Regions from separate parts of the Furfurilactobacillus curtus genome, predicted to be linked through region 1. Evidence: predicted binding sites of a transcription regulator. Region 1 holds the regulator's gene; the other holds the start of a gene.
The links. The regulator CtsR, encoded in region 1, represses protease genes until heat stress. The targets are predictions, from matches to a motif close to TTGGTCAAAAAAGGTCAAANA.

Region 1 (7,205 bases):
AGCGCCAACAGTCACCGCGTCGGTCGTCTTGATTTGACCAGCGATCAGTGCTTCGCTAAGGCGATCCTCAACCTGGGTCTGTAAGGCCCGGCGAATTGGCCGTGCACCGTACTCTGGATCAAACCCAGCTTCAGCCACCACATCAATCGCAGCTGGTGTAATTTTGACCTTGATTCCTTGGTCAGCCACCCGCTTCAAGACGATACCCGCCATTAACTTTACGATTTCGTGCAGTTCTGGCTTGGTCAAGGAGTGGAAAATAACCGTTTCATCAATTCGATTTAAGAATTCTGGACGGAACGTAAGTCGCAATGCCTGACGAATTTTATCGGACATTGCTTGGTAGTTGTCCGTTGCACTGGTTGCGCCGAATCCGACTTCTTTATCGTCTCGAACGGCAGTCGCACCCAAATTCGAGGTCATGATCAAAATTGTATTACGAAAATCAACCTTGCGTCCCTTCGAATCCGTTAAGAACCCATCATCCAATACTTGCAATAACAAGTTAAAAACATCGGTATCTGCTTTTTCGGCTTCATCCAAAAGTACCACTGAATAAGGTTTATTTCGAACCTGTTCAGTTAATTGACCCCCTTCGTCGTAACCGACATACCCAGGGGCTGCCCCGATCAACCGGCTAGAACTAAAGCGCTCTTGATATTCTGACATGTCAACCCGAATCATATTATCCTCTGAACCAAACATTGCCTCAGCCAAGGCTTTTGCCAGCTCAGTTTTTCCGACACCGGTAGGTCCAAGAAACATAAACGATCCAATTGGACGATTTGGATCTTTCAATCCAGATCGAGCACGACGAATCGCTCGTGCAACCGCAGAAATGGCTTCGTCTTGACCGACGACTCGTTCATGCAAAACTTTCTCTAGATTGAGTAGTCGTGACTCTTCATCTTTTCGAAGTTGCGTCAACGGTACGCCAGTCCATTCTGAAACAACTTCTGCGACATCTTCTTCAGTCACTTGCAGCTCGTAATGTGGCTGACCACTGAGCTTTTCATTGTCTTGTTCATCCAAGAGCTTATCAACACGCTTTCGCATTGCCATCTCTTTTTCACGAATCGCCGCAGCACCTTCAAAATCCTGATTCTCAATCGCAGCTTCTTTTTGTTGCTGTAAGTCGGTTAACTTATCTTCTTGTTTAGCTAATTTCGTCTTGTGACCAGCAGCGTCAATGCGTACTTTGGCACCCGCTTCGTCCATCAAATCGATCGCTTTATCAGGCAGAAAACGCTCCGTAATATACCGAGCTGATAGTTTAACTGCCGCATTGACAGCATCATCAGTAATCTCAACTTGATGATGTTCTTCATAACGTGGTTTCAACCCGGTTAAGATTTCCACCGCTTCAGCTTCTGTCGGTTCATCAACTTGAACCGTCGCAAATCGACGTTCCAACGCGGCATCAGATTCAATATACTTTTGATATTCACTTAAAGTCGTGGCGCCAATTGTTTGTAGCTCACCACGAGCCAAGGCGGGCTTCAAGATGTTAGAAGCGTCAATCGCACCTTCAGCACCGCCGGCCCCAATTAGTGTGTGTAACTCATCAATGAATAAGATCACATGTCCGTCATTGTAAATTTCTTCAATAACTTTCTTTAGTCGATCTTCAAATTCGCCTCGATACTTAGTGCCGGCGACCAATGAGCCCATGTCGAGCATCATCAAACGTTTGTCGCTTAAGTCTTCTGGTACGTCACCAGCGACAATCTTTTGCGCTAATCCTTCAGCAATCGCTGTCTTCCCAACCCCAGGCTCCCCAATTAAAACGGGGTTGTTTTTGGTTCGACGGCTCAAAATTTGAATGACCCGTTTAACTTCTTTACTACGACCAACAACTGGATCCATCTGATTATCCGCAGCCAAAGCCGTTAAATCACGTGCTAACGAATCTAGTGTTGGTGTCCCTTCTGCTTGCTGCTTATTGTTAGCAGCCTTGTTCATTTGTTGCCGGCGTCGTGGTGAGTCAGTAATTCCTAGCTTTCGCAGAATCACTTTGCGCGCTTGGGCTAAGTCAAGATTTAGTGTGACTAAGATACGCGAAGATAAAATACTTTCATCGGAAAGTAGTGCCAATAATAGGTGCTCGGTCCCAATCTTAGTCGCACCCAGTCGTTTTGCTTCATCACCAGCAATCGTGAGGATTTCCTTCGCCTTTGGTGAATAAGGAAGATAGGTTTCTTTGTCAACATTGGTTAACGTACCATAGCCGGTGAAACGTTCGATTTCTTCACGAACGTCCTCTTCAGTAATATTGAACTGTTGTAAAACTTTACTAGCGATCCCATTTTGTTCGATGGTTAAAGCAAGGAGCAAATGCTCAGTGCCAACCGCCTGGTGTTTAAAATACTTTGCCTGTTCTTGCGCCAAAACAAGTACGTCTTTGGCACTCGGGGTAAATAAATTATCCATTTGCTGTCCTGCCTTTCATTAACGCTCAGTCTTCAAACCGTAAACGATTCAGCACACCAATCAGGATGCGGGCACGCAGCGTATTTTCCACCTCATGGTCAGCCACGGCCAAGGTGTCTTTATCAATTGCCGCTAAAATAATATTGGCCTCGCGTTCCTTGAGTACACCGTCGTTGAATAATGAATTAATAATCGCGTAGGCGTCATGTTGATTAATGGCATCGCCCACGACATCGCTAAGCAGACTGTCAAGCACATCCGTATCTGCCAATAAATTAACTTTTTCGATCCGGATATAGCCGCCGCCGCCTCGCTTACTCTCTACGATGTAGCCATTCTGGATGGTGAAGCGGGTTTTGATCACGTAATTGATTTGCGAAGGAACGACATTAAATTGGTCGGCAATGTCAGAGCGGCGAATTTCCACCTGTTCTTCATCAGCCAAGATGCCCTTCAAATATTTCTCAATCACATCCGAAATGTTAGTTGGTCCTTCCATGATTGCTCACCCCAGTCTTTGACTAATATTGACTATATTATACGAACCCTGACTAAATTTGCAATCATAAAGGATTCAAAGGCTTCGGTAAGGTCTAAATAAACAAAATGCTAGTGCCACACGCAGAAGAAGATCATAAGCGAGCGCAAACGCAGGACATGAGTCAAAACCCATGTCCCGCGATTTGGCTTTTTAGCTTTGGCAATGAATTTTGTCTTCGTTTCAACCTTGCCCTTGCTGATCTTCACAAGCAAAACAGCTTCGTCATACGAGGCCCAGTATGGTAACAAAAATAATCATGGCTGCCATTGTTGCTGGTCAAGCGCCATTTGCCAAAAATTGAGTTCAAAGTACGTGCTCCGCGCAAAAGCGGCCATCATTTGTGCGCGTTCTGCCTGATCTGTTGCTGCCGCAACTTGGTCGGTTAATTCAATTTGAGTCGCCACAGCATCTGTGTAATCGGCTGCCTGATAACTATCTAACCAGGCCTGATAGACAGGCACCGGCGAGCTCACCCCTTGTAAGGCAGCACCAATATCCGCATACAGCCAAGCACATGGTAGTAGACCGGCGATGGCGGCGGCTGGCCCCGCTTGTGAGAGCGTCCGGTACATGTGCGACGTATAAGCATAGGTTGTTGGTGCCATCGGCGTCTGTCTCACATCGGCTGGCGTAATCGCTAATGGTTTAAAAAAAGTCGTTTGGGTTGTGATTTCGCCAGCGCGCAGGCCGTTTGCCAAATCTGTTAAAAGTTGTTTAACTTGTTTGTTTTCAGCCGCTTGCGCCGTTAAATCATGTACGCGTGCAAAGTCACGCAAATAGTGATGATCTTGAATAAGGTAATAACGAAAGGTTGCTTCAGGCAAGGTACCATCACGCAGTTGCTGAATGAATGGATGTTGAATGCTAGATTGCCAAAGTAACCGATTAGCTTGATATGCGGTCTGACTGAAAGACATGATAAAACTCCTTTACTGGGGAAAGCGCCATGTGTCTCAATCAGTATAGCTGATAAAACCCATGCCTTCATAAAGAAAGCACGGGTTTTACATAATCGATACTGGCTCTTTACAAACTGATCAAAACGTTAGCAAGTTCGCTTTGAGTCCGAGTAACAACGGGAAATCATGAATGGCCGACTTTCGCCCGACCATGATTTTGGGTTGGCCGCTCTTCAATGATGGCGAACGTATTTTGTCAGTGCACTACCGAAGTCTGATTAGTCAAATGAAACGACATTATCCGCCGTTCCTGTTTCGATTAACTGACGATTGTTATTTAAAGCAAATTGGACCATGTTACGAACCGCTGTCTTCGTATAGAACGCAATGTGTGGACTCACTAGGACATTGTCCCGTGACATCAAACGCTTTAGTCGGTCGTCTGGGATCGCATCAAACTGACCAAAATCGGCGTTGAAGATGCCAACTTCGCCCTCGTAAACATCCAAGGCTGCGCCACCGACTTTGCCAGAATCCAAAGCGGCAATTAAGTCATCGGTATCTAACAGATCACCTCGAGCTGGATTCAAGATGATCACACCATCCTTCATCTTACTGAAGGCCGCTGCATTTAACATGTGGTAGTTTTCTTTCGTGGCTGGTGCATGCAAAGAAATAACGTCAGCCTGCGCATATAATTCATCTAACGTGTCAACGTACATGCCCGTTTTTTCTAATTCAGGATTTTTGAAAACGTCATAAGCCACAACTTTAGCACCGAAACCTTGATAAATTTGAATGGCTGCTCGGCCAATTCGTCCAGTTGCGATGACCCCGACAGTCAATGTATTCAACTCAGTGGCAATATCTGGCGCCCAGCGTAAATCACCCTTTGCCTGCCGACGTTCGAATTGCTTCGTATGACGTAATAACCGCATTAATTCGGTGACGGTAAACTCCGCAATTGCTGCTGGAGAATAAGCCGGAACGTTGGTGACACGCAATCCAGTCCGTTTAACCGCTTCCGCATCAACATTATCCACCCCGACATTACGCAAAGACATATTTTTGACACCCAGCTCTGCTAAACGATCAATAACAGTCGCCGTATATGGTTTTTGTTGATAAACGACCGCCCCATCAAAACCGGCAGCTTGATCCACAGTGTCTTCAGTTAACAACTCACCAGTTGCTTTAACTTCAATTCCTTGGCTTTGCGCCCATTCATCCACATATGGCCGCTCGTCATCACGAATTCCGTAAGCAATAATTTTCATGTTAAAAACCTCCATTTGATTTCGGTAACAAACTGATTATACCACGCTTGAGTACGGTTCCATATGTTGCTAGGTCATCGATTGAATTATCTCGAATCAACTCGTTTAGTTCATCAATTTGGCTTTTTATAGCCTAGCGTTAACATCACCACTGCTAAGATGATTAAACTACCCCCTAGGCCATCAGCCCACGAAAATGGAATATGTAGCACTGTAATTGAGATTACTGTAGCTGCCAGGGGTTCAAAGGCATCTAAAAGGCTAGCCGTGGTGGGCGAGACATACTGCAAACTAACGGAATACATCACAAATGCAATTAAAGTTCCAAATAAGACAACCAGACCGATAGCAAGAAGCGTACGTCCAGTTAACGGCGGTACACCAACCCATGCCGGTTGAATGGCATTCATTGCCATCCCACCAATTAAAAGTCCCCAGCCATTGACATTGACGGCTCCGAAGTGCGGCAATAGTGGTCGTGGCAGCAATGTACTGGTCGCCACGGCAATTGCTGACATTAGGCCCCAAAATAACAATCCTGGGGAGACGGCCAAGTGATCGATTCGGCCGTGAGTGACAACAAAAAAAGCACCAGTCAGTGCTAATAACATCCCAATACTTTCCGCACGAGATGGAATTACATGATGAAAAATCAGGTAATAGCCGGCAATGACTAATGGGCCGAGAAATTGCAAAATGGTCGCCAGAGCGGCATTCCCATATTGAATTGCCAAAAAATAGAAAAATTGAATGGGAATGAGGCCGACTAAAGCAAAAACAATCTGCTGAAGAGCGGTCCTTCGATGGCGCCACACCGCTAATGGTTGACCACCAGAGAGGACACTGTAAATCAACAAGATTCCGCCTGCCAGCATCATTCTGATGGTGGTTAGCCACGCTGGTGTCACGGGATGGTCTCCGGTAAACAAAATTTGGGCGATGACTCCAGAAACGCCCCAGAGCATCGCCCCACCACTGGCTAAAAGAATGCCATTTAGAACCTGTGCTTGCCGCTTGTTCAACTATTTCACGCTCCATTTCAACTCATTTGGTCATGATGGTCATCTAATCCGGTATTAAGCCATTGACGTTGTTCGTACACTCGACCATACCATAAAATACCCGTAATCACGATACTCAGAGCAACTAAAGCTAATCCCAAGCGAGCGATCCCATGTTCGGCAAACAAAGCTACTAATAACACAAACAAGCCGAAAACCACTGTCAATGCCACCATTGTTGCTAATAGAACCCTACCACGCAGTCGTTTTCGATAACGCCATCCGAAAACAAGTCCAAACGACGCTAAGATAAAGGCGATCCACCAGACAACTAAATTCGTTAGGTTCTGCTGCGAGTGCGCGGGCCAGATCGTTAAAATCAGCACAGACACCAGCATTAACCCCCAAATCAATTTCAATAATCTTCCGGATCTTTTGGCCATAATCAATGTCGCCTCCATTTAAATGTAACCTGATGAATTTGAGACAATTCAGACTCACGTAATTGTTCTGGCGCCAAATGAAGCTGAAAGTGTCGCTCATCATTTTCTGGCTGACCGACTAGTTGCTGTTGTAATTGGATCACAATCGTTAAAAATTGGTCATTGGCTAAACCAGCAAGACAGTTCGCTGTGCCAATCGTTTCATCATCCCATTGAGCAACACCGCAACCAGACTCTTGGTCCAAAACAATTTCCATTAGCAGGCCAATGTTACTAAAAATTTGACTATGAGCCGATGTCAGCGCCTGTTCAAACCAGTGTTGAACTCGGATTGCGTCTCCTGTCAAAATCTGGTTATGGAAAGGACATGTTAACAAGCACGCTAAAAAGTCCTCATTGGGCAACACCATTGCGGCTTGAGCCGCTGCTAAATCATCAGTTGACTGAGTCACCTCTGTGGTTACTAAATTATCTAAATACGCCAACTGCCGCACCAGGCGCGCTTTACGGTGCTGCTTAAACGCTTGATCTAACCATGCAATTAGCACTTGCTGGGCCACTTGATTACGATTCGCCACTTGATCACTCCCTGTCAGTCAGTTAACTCGCCTATT
Region 2 (7,205 bases), 1.7 Mb from region 1:
CAGTTGCCAGTGTCTGGGGTGATGATGATTGGTCTCATTCTGAATCAGTTGCACCTGCAACTGATTCTTCACAATTGTCAACGCAGCAGGTAGAGAGTCAAAGTCAGGAAACCACCAAACTGACAAATAACGAAGTCACAGTCAAGCCACATAAAGATCAGCTACATCAAATAGCTGACGGGAGTGACACAGCGGCGACAAGTAGCAGAGCGACGCTTGCCGATCATAGTCAAGGTGTTTTAGGTCATGGATTAGCAGCTATTTTTGATGAGGAACAAAATGGACAAAAGGCACTAGCACTATTTAATCATGATCGGGCTGATGATGATTTACCAAATGAAGTTAACTCTGAAGTTATCTCCACCCCTGACCCGGCCGAAACGATACAACAAACCGGGCGTAGTTATGCAACGGATGACGATCGAGAATTATTGACTTATCATTTTCCAAGCCTAGCTTTGTTAAAGCCGCCCGTTCAACGAGATGAGGCCAAGTTAGATGCGTGGTTAGATCATCAAATTGATGTCTTAAATCAAACGTTATCTGCCTTTAACATCGATGGGGAAGTGGTCGATTTCACGGTTGGTCCAACCGTGACTCAGTTTCAAGTGAGCTTAGGACCTGGTGTACGTGTTAATAAAATTACTAATCTGCAAGATGATTTAAAATTGGCGTTGGCCGCTAAAGACATTCGGATTGAAGCACCAATTCCTGGGCAAAGTACAGTCGGAATTGAAATTCCGGATCTAAAATCGCGACCAGTGATGCTTTCCGAAGTGTTGCGTTCAGAGGCGTTCCAAAAGAGCACTTCTCCGTTGACTGTCGCTTTAGGAGTTGATTTATTCGGCCAACCACAAGTAACGGATCTGCGCAAAATGCCTCACGGATTAATCGCTGGGGCGACTGGTTCAGGAAAGTCAGTGTTCATTAACAGCCTATTGATGTCGATTTTGTATAAGGCGACACCGCAAGAAGTTAAGCTGATTTTGATTGATCCAAAAGCGGTTGAAATGGCGCCATATAATGGCATTCCACACTTATTGGCCCCCGTCGTTTCAGAACCACAAGCTGCCGCAGCGGCACTAAAGTGGACCGTCAATGAAATGGATGAACGGTACCAGCGGCTAGCTGCCGCGGGCGCTCGCAATATTGAACAGTACAATGATAAGGCCAAACAAGCTGGTGACGAGGCAGCACAAATGCCCTATATTTTGGTGATCATTGATGAATTGGCAGACCTGATGATGGTTGCTGCCTCTGAAGTCCAGGACTATATTGCTAGAATTACTCAAAAGGCGCGAGCGGCGGGAATTCATCTGCTGGTAGCCACGCAACGACCGTCAGTCGACGTCGTAACCGGAACGATCAAGAATAATATTCCGACCCGTTTAGCATTCATGGTTGCTAGTCAAATTGATTCACGGACTATTTTAGACACGGCCGGTGCTGAGCGTTTATTAGGGCGTGGTGACATGCTCTACTTAGGAAACGGCAAGAGCCAGCCGATTCGGTTACAAGGCACGTTCGTTGATGCTGAAATCGATCCAGTTACAGATTTTGTCCGGGAGCAAATGGCCCCACATTATGCGTTTGAACCTAAACAACTATTAGCAACTGAAATCGCGGCAGAAGATCAAGATGAATTATGGCCACAGGTGTTGGCCTATATCGCTGAAGAAAAAAATGTGTCAACGTCGAAATTGCAGCGCGTCTTTTCAATCGGCTACAACCGAGCCGCTAACCTAGTGGATCAATTAGAAAGTCGTGGTTATGTCTCGGCCCAGCAGGGATCTAAACCACGGGAGGTCTTTTTCACAGCTGAGCAATTGGCTGAAACAAGGAATCGTGAAGAATCTTAAAAAACAACCGCAGTAACTGGCTGTTTAATTGAAATATTGATACATTGTAATTAACCATTTTGGTGATACGCGTTTTAACGAAGGAGTCCATTTATGATGGAGAACACTGATACAACTTACTATTTTGTTGGGATTAAGGGGTCGGGAATGGCCTCCTTAGCCCTAATTCTGCATGATCGTGGTGATCGTGTCGAAGGGTCTGATATTGACCAGTACACATTCACACAGCGACCATTGGAACAAGCTGGCATAAAAATTTACGCGTTTGATCCGGCAAACTTACATGAAGGGCTGACAGTGATCGCTGGAAATGCCTTTCCGGATACTCATCCAGAAATACTTCAGGCTAAAAAATTAGGGTTACCAGTTATTCGTTACCATGAGTTTCTGGGTCAACTGATGCGGGGGTATACGAGCATTGGTGTGGCCGGTGCTCATGGTAAGACCAGTACAACCGGGTTACTCGCTCACGTATTAAGCGGTATTGCACCAACGAGTTATTTAATTGGGGATGGCACTGGTAAAGGCACGCCAAATTCCCGCTTCTTTGTGTTTGAAGCTGACGAATATCGGCGTCACTTTTTAGCGTATCATCCAGATTATGCCATTATGACAAATATTGATTTCGATCATCCAGATTATTATACCGGGATTGATGATGTCGCAGATGCCTTCCAGACGTTTGCTAGTCAAGTAGGTAAAGCAATTTTTGCCTGGGGTGATGATGAACATTTACGACAGTTGAAGGCCAATGTGCCAATCTACTATTATGGCACGAAGGATCGAGACGATATTCAAGCGCGTAATGTCAAACGGACTACAAAAGGGTCTAATTTTGATGTCTACTTACATGATGAGTTGATTGGTAACTTTGAAATTCCATTGTATGGCGAACACAATGTGCTTAATAGCCTAGCTGTCATTGCAGTGGCACATTTTGAAAAAGTTGATATGACTGATTTGCGTAAAGAACTGCTTTCATTTAAAGGAGTTAAACGGCGGTTTGCGGAACGGTCAGTGGCAGATATGACCATCATTGATGACTATGCTCATCATCCATCTGAAATTAAAGCGACGATTGATGCTGCTCGTCAAAAATATCCAGATAAGCAATTAATTGCGGTATTCCAGCCGCACACATTTACGCGAACAATTGCGTTGATGGATGATTTTGCTAAAAGTTTGAATTTGGCCGACAAAGTCTACTTGACGAATATCTTTGGTTCAGCTCGTGAAAAGACAGGAACTGTTTCTAGTGCTGATTTAGGTGCGAAGATTGTCAAAGGCGGCGATGTGTTAACTTTGGAAAATCTATCGCCTCTATTAGATTATCATGACGCTGTCGTCATCTTTATGGGTGCCGGCGATGTTCAAAAATACGAACGCGAATATGAAACACTGTTAAGTAATTCCAGTTTAACGAACGGTTAAGCGCAAACATGAACAATTGCGGATGATTCACTTGATGAGACAAAAATGGCGAGCTAACTCAATTTGAGTTAGCTCGCCATTTTTGCGACTGGAATTTAATTAGTGGTGGTCACAGAGGTGAGACCAAGTAAAATTAACCCGATGATCTCAAAAATGATAATTAAACTGATCATCGGAATTGAACTTGTCGAACCGAATAACCCGACGACGGGAGAAGCTAGACCGCCGACTAATTCCGAAAAGGTGCCCAAGACCGCCGATGCTGTCCCAATATTAGTGGAGGTACTAGCCATAGCAATCGCAGTCGTTATGCCGTTATTGAAACCGATGGAGACAACCACGATCCAAAGCGCAGTCGTAAAGAGCCAGAAGTTATTGACCGTTAGCGCGTTTAACAACATCAAGCCACTGCTGGCGATCGGAATCAGAAATCCCCAGCGCGTTAAATTTCGATCAGATGTTTTACCTGTCAGCCGACCCATGAGCTGAGCACCTAAGGCGATACCCAGTCCATTAAAAGCGTAAATGAGACTGAATGAAGTTGTACTTAAGTGAAAATCTTTTTGAAAAATGAAGGAAGAAGCGGCAATATAAGTGAATAATGCCCCGTTAACCAAGGCCAGGAGGCTTGCATTCAACATGAAAAGACGGTTTTTAAACACTGCTTTAAAGTTCAATGGTTCAAGCTGGTTATGCGTAACTTGGCTAGTCTCTGGTAAGCCAAACAGACTCGTTACCACCAGAATGACACCAATGATGGTTAATGTAACGAACACTGATTGCCACGGGAACAAACTGACAAGGGCAGCACCTAGGATTGGTGCAATGACGGGAAACACGCCATTAATTGTCATTAACGTTGCGTAAAAGCGAGTTAGTTTGACACCATCAAATAAATCACGGGCAATGGCACGAGATAAGACTTGACCGGCTGAACCGGCAAGCCCTTGAACAATTCGCACAATTAGAAATAACCCAATATTGTGAATGAAAATTAGTGCGAATGAGGATAATGTGAAAACGGCTAGTCCGACCATCAAGGGTTGACGTCGGCCAACGCGATCGCTCCATGGACCAATAAAAAGCTGTCCAATTGCCATCCCAATCAGGCAGGCACTGATACTGGCTTGAACGGCCGTGGCCGAAGTATGTAAGCTCAACTGGATATCCGGCAAAGCGGGTAGATACATATCTAATGATAAAGGCCCAAAAGCTGATAGTGTCCCTAGTAAGATGGTCAAAAAAAGGCTAGGGCGCGAATTCACTTTTTGTGGACTGTCAGATTGAATCATAATTACCTCGCAATCTTGAATTTGATTTATCGATATCTGGCTCATTTTAGTCGAGTTTTCGAAAAAAAACTAGACCGCTTCATTTGATAAGCTAATGTTGTAGCTTATCTAAAGAATTTTTTTCTAATAGCAAAAGACTTGCTTGTTAACTTAATTCTGTTAAAATACTTTGTAAATAAGGTTAGTCAACATTTGTCAGACTAACGGAATGCTTTGAGAGAAATGAGGGATCAGTTGTGAACAATAATGAATATCAACAACCTCGTCGTGAGGTGAATGTCCAAGCTTCTGGTTTAAGCGCTTTTATGAGCCGTGTCTTTGGCTACATGGGCTTGGCAGTCTTAATTTCCGCCGTTGTTGCAATTCTTGCAGGGGTGGTTTACCAGAAACAATATTTTGGCTTTCTAGCTGCTAATTCTTGGTTTATGTGGGTTCTAATTATCGCTGAATTTGGATTAGTCATAGGTGGCTCATTTCAAGCCAAACGGAGTGCCAGTGCTGGATTAACGATGCTACTTGGTTTTGCAGCGATTAATGGCCTGATGCTATCCACGATTTTCTTGGCTTACACGAGCGCCACAATTTTTTCCGCCTTCTTTGCTTCCGCAGCAATTTTCGGTGGCATGGCAGTTTATGGAATGACGACGCATCGTGACCTGAGTCGAATTGGCACGCAGATGATCTTTGCGCTGTTCGGCGTTATCGTGGTCAGCTTGATCAATATGTTCCTTCATTCATCAGTGATTAGCTACGTCTTTAGCTTTGTGATTGTTGGGATCTTTGTCGTTTTGACGGCCTGGGATACACAACGTATGCGGCGAATTTATGAACAATATGGTAACCAGGTGGCGCTAGGGGGCTTGGCAATTCAAGGTGCCTTCCAGTTATATCTAGACTTTATTAATATTTTCATTTATGTACTTCAGATCTTTGGTTTTAGTGGCGGTAATCGAAACTAGCTCATCTGTTGCATCTTGATGTTTTAGCGAGGATCAATTGATCCTCGCTTTTTTGTCGAATGCTGCCGGTGGGCAAAGGTCTTGGTCAAGCAGCTGGCTTTGTTCAGATTTTTGTCATGCATCGACAACTTGGGGTTTAATTCAACGTCAGTAATACGCCAAGAACACGATATGACCCATTTAAGCCACATTAGATTAATCATTGAAAACATTTCTCACTAATTCGGTTAAGCTGATCTAAAATTTGGCGGAAAATGTGCCAATGGAAAGCAAAGCCAAAATTTGGTAAACTACTGATAATACAAGCATTTAACGATGTTGATCTTGGAAAAGAAAGAGACGGCCAATGAGTGAACAAATTGAATTATCAAAACAGCCGCGTTTATTATTAATTGATGGCAATAGCGTCGCGTTTCGCGCTTTTTTTGCGCTCCATCAACAGCTAGATCGCTTTACGAATCACGATGGCTTACATACCAACGCAATCTATGCATTCAAAACGATGCTAGATGTTGTTATCAAGGCCGTTCATCCGGATAAGGCCTTGGTTGCTTTTGATGCTGGCAAAACGACTTTTCGTACGGAAAAATTTGGTGACTACAAAGGGGGACGCTCCAAAACACCACCGGAATTATCTGAACAAATGCCATATTTGCGAGATTTACTGTCCGCCTATGGAATTAAAAGTTACGAGTTAAGTAATTGGGAGGCGGATGACATTATTGGCACCTTAGCTCATGAAGGGGAAGAGGCGGGCTATCAAGTCATTATTGTGACCGGAGACCGCGACCTGACGCAGCTGGCAACCGATCAGACCACCGTTGCAATCACTCAAAAAGGGGTCAGCGAGATTGAATATTATACGCCGGCGCACGTTCAGGAAAAGTATGGTCTATCGCCGGAACAGATTATTGATATGAAAGGTTTGACCGGCGATACTTCCGACAATTATCCAGGCGTGACAAAAGTTGGTGAAAAAACGGCCATCAAATTATTAACGCAATTTGACAGTGTCGAAGGGGTTTATGACCATTTAGATGAGTTAAAACCAAGTAAAATGAAAGATCATCTCATCGAAGACCATCAACAAGCTGTCCTCAGTAAGGATTTGGCGACAATTCGAACGGACGCACCGCTGGCAGTGCATTTGGCTGACTTAGATTATCGCGGCCCCGATTTAGATAAGTTAGTCCCATTCTATCAGTCGATGGATTTTAATAACTTTCTCAAACAATTGCGTAATACCAGTCTAGAATTGGATTTTGATCAAGCTGGTATGAATCAAAATCAACTAGTGCCGGTTAAATGGACGGTACTAACGGCGCAAAATGTCGATTTGGTAACTCAATTCACAAAGGAAATCAGTTTCATTCTGGAAATGCCGGATGAAAACTATCACCTTAGTGCCTTTTCTGGGTTTGTCATGACCGACGGACAGCAAACACTGGTCAGTCGAGAAGTCGATTTATTGCAAACAAAACCGGTTAAACAATTATTGGCCAGTGATCAGGTGAAAAAGAATGTCTTCAACGCTAAAGCGCAATATGTTGGTTTGCACCGCTTAGGTACACCTTTAGACGGGGTCGATTTTGATTTATTACTGGTTTCTTATTTGTTGGATACAAATGACAATTCAAACGATTTAGGGAGTTTGGCTCAACAGC

Region 2: ACYQ0Y_RS01335 (Bax inhibitor-1/YccA family protein) is a predicted target of CtsR. The motif match lies at 4,764-4,784, and genes of this name have one in related genera.

What each region holds. Positions count from the first base shown of each region.
Region 1 is NZ_BAAHXU010000001.1:1,946,394-1,953,598, reverse strand. It holds gene ACYQ0Y_RS09130 (ATP-dependent Clp protease ATP-binding subunit) at 1-2,430, opposite strand, end outside; gene ACYQ0Y_RS09125 (CtsR family transcriptional regulator) at 2,456-2,929, opposite strand; gene tenA (thiaminase II) at 3,226-3,888, opposite strand; gene ACYQ0Y_RS09115 (D-2-hydroxyacid dehydrogenase) at 4,149-5,147, opposite strand; gene ACYQ0Y_RS09110 (DMT family transporter) at 5,261-6,169, opposite strand; gene ACYQ0Y_RS09105 (hypothetical protein) at 6,187-6,591, opposite strand; gene ACYQ0Y_RS09100 (hypothetical protein) at 6,594-7,169, opposite strand.
Region 2 is NZ_BAAHXU010000001.1:231,242-238,446, forward strand. It holds gene ACYQ0Y_RS01320 (DNA translocase FtsK) at 1-1,859, shown strand, start outside; gene murC (UDP-N-acetylmuramate--L-alanine ligase) at 1,956-3,290, shown strand; gene ACYQ0Y_RS01330 (multidrug effflux MFS transporter) at 3,386-4,582, opposite strand; gene ACYQ0Y_RS01335 (Bax inhibitor-1/YccA family protein) at 4,819-5,541, shown strand; gene polA (DNA polymerase I) at 5,888-7,205, shown strand, end outside.